Bacillus pumilus: one gene and its partner. The protein of the gene in region 2 interacts with the protein of the main gene of each other region in a pairwise test. Links are inferred from orthologs where the notes say so. Each region holds a gene or a part of one and is shown on either strand. Other genes may lie near its edges.

Region 1 (3,090 bases), 2.3 Mb from region 2 along the record:
AGAACCAGCCAGTTAATCCCAAGCGCAATGGCAAGGTCAGCAAATGGTGAGTTAAAATTCAAATGGCCCCATCCATTCACAATCATGGATGGATCGACAGCACCGATAAAGGAAATTTGTAAAAGTACATAAATAACAGTCGCAATCAAAATGGATCCAACAATCGCAATCGGAATGGATCGCCCTGGATTTTTCGCCTCACCCGCCATATTAATCGGGCTTTGGAAGCCATTGAAGGCAAACACAATTCCTGATGTCGCAACAGCTGTCAGCACACTCGCCCAGCCGTTAGGAGCAATACTTGTTCCAGAAGTAAAATTCTCACTATGAAAACCTACGAATAAGAGCGCACCAATGGTTAACCCTGGAATGACAATTTTAAACACAGTAATGAATGTATTCGCTTTTGAAAATAATCCTACTGTCCAGTAATTAAGTAGAAAGTAAATCACAAGCAGCACACTGGCGACCATGAGTCCTTCTGTCGTCAACACCCCTTTTGTGACCAAATGGGTTGTCCACTTTGCCCATTCCCAAGGCCAAGAACTCATATACTGGACAGAAGCCACCGCCTCAACCGGAATGACGGAGACAATAGCGATCCAGTTTGCCCAAGCCGCAATAAATCCTATAAAAGAGCCGTGTGAATATTGCGTATATTTCACCATTCCGCCTGCCTCTGGAAACATCGATCCGAGTTCACTATAAGACAAAGCGATAAATAAAATCACAACCATCCCAATCAACCAGGATAAAATAGCCGCAGGGCCGGCAATTTGAGCGGCACGCCAAGCACCGAATAGCCATCCTGAACCAATGATTGAGCCAAGACCTACCATCATTAAAGCGAAAGTTCCCATTCTACGATGTAAATGATTCATGTTCATAACACCTTTCGATTAAAATACAAAGCATGTGCCCAAATAAGCGCCTTTCTTTCATTGCAGTTCAACTTTTATTCAATTAACAAATATTTCTTTAACTAAATCTTTACCCTTGTTCATTTTTTCGCCTGCTTTATTATCTCTCAATTCTCCATTTTCTGAAATAGTCGAACATGCTTATTTCTCAAGAAAGCGTTTTTCCAATGATCAATCTAGTAGACTGAATAACTACCTTTACCCTTATTTTGAAAAAAACAAAACAAAAAAGAAAGAGGAAATGAATCCCTCTTTCTTCTGTATAGAAAAAAGGATAGAGGAGTCCTCTATCCTTGTGAGATCGCTTGTTCTTGTTCAATCACAGCTAATCTTTCTTGCACTTCTTCTTCAGACAGATTATGCTGTTTCACATATAGGTTACGTTCACTTGTACGACATTCATGGCTGCAGCTTCGCATATATTTATGCTCGCTTTCTTCTGTTGCAATCATTTTGCGGTTACATGCAGGGTTTGCACAGTTCACATAACGCTCGCAAGGCTCACCAGTGAAGAAATCTTTTCCGACAACCACATGCTCTGTTTGATTCACAGGCACTGTTAAGCGAGTATCAAACACGTAGCATTGACCATCCCAAAGCTTCCCTTGAACTTCCGGGTCTTTTCCGTACGTGACAATTCCGCCGTCAAGCTGAGATACATCTTCAAAGCCTTCACGCTTTAACCAGCCTGAGAATTTTTCACAACGTACACCACCTGTGCAATACGTCAGAATTTTTTTCCCTTCAAGAATCTCTTTATTGTCACGAATCCACTCCGGTAATTCACGGAACGTCTCAATATCAGGACGAACAGCCCCTCTAAAGTGACCAACATCAAACTCGTAATCATTACGTGCATCAATCACAACGGTATCAGGTGATTGCATTTGCTCGTAAAATTCAACCGGGCTAAGATGTTTACCTGTTAATTCTAACGGGTTCACATCATCTTCAAGGCTCAGATTCACTAGTTCATTTCGATGGCGGACGTGCATTTTTTTAAACGCATGACCGTCTGCTTCATCAATTTTGATCGGCATAGACGCAAAGCGCGGATCTTCTTTTAATGCTTCCATGTACTTGTCCGTTTGCTCAATGGTACCAGAAACCGTTCCGTTGATGCCTTCTGATGAGATAAGGATACGGCCTAATAATCCAAGTTCCTTACAGAATGCTAAATGCTCTGCTGTAAACGTCTCTGGGTCCTCGATGGGGACATATTGATAGTAAAGTAAGACTCGATATTGCTTTTCCATCTATATAAACACCTCTTAAATTTAATCAAAACATACCATTCTTTATCATACAGGAAATACATACCTAAAGGCAATGTCGGCGGCTCAATTCCATAAAACGGAAGGGTCTTTCTTCTCATATTTGACAGAACTTTCTGTAAAATGAGATGATCTATAAAATATGATGTTGTAAAGGAGTAGAACGCAATGATCCAGCCAGAAGATATCGTCAGAAGCGGTCCAAACCAATTTATTTCTCAAAAAGGCATTTATCATGAACTCGATTCACTTATTTCTTCATCCTTCCAGTCGCCCGCTGTCGTGACCGGATACGATTCATTTCATGCTTTTTCACAGTACACAAAGCTTCCGTCTCATTGGCCTGTTGTCCAGCACAAAGGATACAGTTCACCCAATGCCATCACTCGAATTGCAGAAGAACTGCAAGAGGCAGATGTGATCATTGGGATTGGAGGTGGCACAATTTTAGACACCGCCAAGTCAGTAGCTGAGGCTCTTCAAATTGAAGTCATCATGGTTCCAACCATCCCGGGTACATGTGCTGCATCTACACCGCTTAGCGTTATTTATGATGACAAGGGGAATTTCATGAGAGTTGATTACCATAAACGGTCCAGCTACCTCACCCTCATTGATCATACATTTTTGCTCTCTTCTCCTCTTTCCTACCTTCAAAGTGGGATTGGAGATACGCTGGCTAAATGGTATGAAGCAGAAGCCATTATTCGAAATGCAAAGGATTCCTTGCCGCTCATGGTGCATGCTGCACTAAAACAGGCGGTATACGTGAGGGATATTCTTGTTTCCCATAGCGAAGAAGCTGTCCACAGCTTGCAAACGGGTCAACTTTCGCAAGCATTTGCAGATGTAACGGATACTATTATTACATTAGCCGGCACGGTCGGCGGGTACGG
Region 2 (2,764 bases):
GTCATGATTGGGAAATCTCCCATGAACACATCTTGGTCTTTTACTTCTCCAGTTTCTTTGTTAATTAAACGAACTTTTACTCTTAGTGGAGCAGAGTAAGTTACATCACGTTCTTTTGATTCTGCTACAGGATACTTAGGATCCCCTAGGCTGTAATCAATGAATTCAAGAGAAAGGTTACCAGTAAAATCCTCAATTGGGGATATATCTTGAAACATCTCTCTAAGACCCTCATCAAGAAACCACTGATAAGAAGAGGTTTGAATTTCAATGAGATTTGGTAATTCTAACACTTCGCTTATGCGTGCGTAGCTTCTGCGCTGGCGGTGTCGTCCATACTGAACTAGTTGACCTGTCAACTGATTCACCCCTCAAATCATGCGTATTATATGTGTAAAAAGTATTTCAGCCTTTCAAATGTCAGTAAAGAAATACTTTTACAAGACAAAAGAAAAAAGGGTTTCTAAAATAAGAAAACCACATCCAAAAACAAATACCGATTTTATTAGTTTTCCCAAGTATGCATAATTTATACAAAATAGTTGTTTTTTAAGCCTATCAAGCAAAATATACACATTGGCATTTTATAATGTTAACACAGCTAGGAAACTGCGTCAAACTTTTTTAGCTTTGATAATATAGTAGCCCTTTTTTTTCAATACAACTTCGACTTCTCCAAAAAGCTGTTCTAATTTCTCAATCGCAGATGGTCCACCCTGCTTTTTCTGAATTACCACCCACAACTCACCTTCCGGCAATAAATGATCAGCACTTTTATCAAAGATCGCATGTACAACTTTCTTCCCTGCCCGTATTGGGGGATTGGTCAGTATAGAGGCAAAAGCAGCTGATGAATGAACATTCGAGAACAAATCACTTTGATAAATGCGGACATTATCAATGCGATTATGTTTAGCGTTTTCCTTTGAAAGTTCGACTGCTCTTTCGTTCACATCAATCATATGAATGGTGCGGCTCGTCATTTCGTTTGCTAACGATAAGCCAATCGGTCCATAACCGCAACCGACATCTAAGACATCGCCATCCACGTCAGGTTCTTCAAAAGCTTCAATTAAAAGCCTCGAACCAAAGTCGACTTCTTTCTTAGAAAACACTCCACTGTCACTTGTAAAAGTAAAGGTACGGTTTCTCAAGGTGAAGTCCCATGTCTGTTTATTGCTTTTCACTGATGGCTTTTCCGTATAATAGTGGTCACTCATGGTGAATTGGACCTCCTCTGGATTCAATCGTTTCAGGAGAATAGAAAAGAAAAAGCCCGCCAGTAAAAGCGAGCTTTCCCAAAAGATTAGGCGAAGATTACTTAACTTCTACAGAAGCGCCAACTTCTTCAAGCTTAGCTTTAAGTTCTTCAGCTTCTTCTTTAGCAATACCTTCTTTAAGTGGTTTTGGAGTGTTGTCAACAAGTTCTTTAGCTTCTTTTAAGCCAAGACCAGTGATTTCACGAACCACTTTGATAACTTTGATTTTTTGGTCTCCAGCACCAGCAAGTACTAGATCAAAATCAGTTTTTTCTTCAGCAGCAGCACCGCCAGCAGCAGCTACAGCTACAGGAGCAGCAGCAGTTACGCCAAATTCTTCTTCGATTGCTTTTACTAAGTCGTTTAACTCAAGTACAGTTGCTTCTTTAACTGAAGCAATGATTTCTTCGATATTTAAAGCCATTTGTAATTCCTCCATTTTAAGTTTTTTACGTCAAGTACGCATTAAGCGCCTTGTTCTTCTTTTTGATCTGCAACTGCTTTAGTAGCAAGAGCAAGGTTACGAACTGGAGCTTGAAGAACGCTAAGCAACATAGATAGTAAGCCTTCGCGAGACGGAAGTTCCGCAAGAGCCTTCACTTCTTCTACAGTCGCTACGTTTCCTTCGATGACACCAGCTTTGATTTCTAAAGCTTCGTGGCTTTTCGCAAATTCGTTGATGATTTTCGCAGGTGCGATAACATCTTCGTTACTGAATGCGATAGCGTTTGGACCTGTTAAGAAATCGTTTAAACCTGTTAGTTCAACTTGTTCAACTGCACGGCGAGTCAAAGTGTTTTTGTAAACTTTGAATTCTACGCCAGCGTCACGAAGTTGTTTACGAAGTTCAGTCACTTCAGAAACTGAAAGACCGCGGTAATCTACAATGACAGTAGACATGCTATCTTTGAATTTAGAAGTAATTTCATCAACGACAACTTTTTTTGTATCGATTGCATTGCTCATGGTTACACCTCCTGTACATTGTTTGTGTAACACTTATACCGATCAGGCCATCACGTTCCTAACGAACGGTTCTCCATATAAAAAGCCTCCAATAAGACATGGAGGCTGTATATACAAGCATACGTTAACGTAAGACTGTGACATATACACCTCGGCGGGTTAATTAAGCCATAAGGCCCCTGCTGTCTACGGTATAAATGGACATATTCTATTTTACAACATTTTGATATTATCAAAATGATTGTGATAAGTCAAGATTTATTTTGCAGAGAAAGAAGATGGATCCACTTTCACGCCAGGGCCCATAGTAGATGTAACAGAAACGTTTTTCACGTATACACCTTTAGCCGCTGCAGGTTTTGCTTTAAGGATTGTGTCATAGATTGTTGCAAAGTTCTCAACAAGCTTTTCGTCCTCGAAAGAAACCTTTCCGATTGGCGCGTGGATGTTACCAGCTTTATCAACGCGGTACTCTACTTTACCAGCTTTGATTTCATTGATTGCTTTTTCTACTTCGAATGTAACAGTTCCTGTTTTAG

What was found.
Region 1: the proteins of rplL (region 2) and trhO interact in binary tests that used the Escherichia coli proteins (3 or more experiments, as listed by UniProt). The link is inferred for Bacillus pumilus from one-to-one orthologs.

What each region holds. Positions count from the first base shown.
Region 1 is NZ_CP047089.1:1,018,432-1,021,521, reverse strand. Bases 193-3,090 are described here. They hold trhO (oxygen-dependent tRNA uridine(34) hydroxylase TrhO), read right to left. Parts: upstream 2,177-3,090; coding sequence 1,208-2,176; downstream 193-1,207. Other genes in these bases: GPS65_RS05095 (iron-containing alcohol dehydrogenase family protein), read left to right, coding at 2,366-3,090; GPS65_RS05105 (glutamate/serine transporter AimA), read right to left, coding at 193-881. Also shown: more of GPS65_RS05105, read right to left, coding at 1-192. UniProt on the Escherichia coli protein: Catalyzes oxygen-dependent 5-hydroxyuridine (ho5U) modification at position 34 in tRNAs, the first step in 5-carboxymethoxyuridine (cmo5U) biosynthesis.
Region 2 is NZ_CP047089.1:3,312,907-3,315,670, reverse strand. It holds rplL (50S ribosomal protein L7/L12), read right to left. Parts: upstream 1,684-2,764; coding sequence 1,318-1,683; downstream 1-1,317. Other genes in the region: rplA (50S ribosomal protein L1), read right to left, coding at 2,484-2,764; rplJ (50S ribosomal protein L10), read right to left, coding at 1,725-2,225; GPS65_RS16565 (class I SAM-dependent methyltransferase), read right to left, coding at 615-1,220; rpoB (DNA-directed RNA polymerase subunit beta), read right to left, coding at 1-359. UniProt on the Escherichia coli protein: The binding site for several of the GTPase factors involved in protein synthesis (IF-2, EF-Tu, EF-G and RF3). Is thus essential for accurate translation.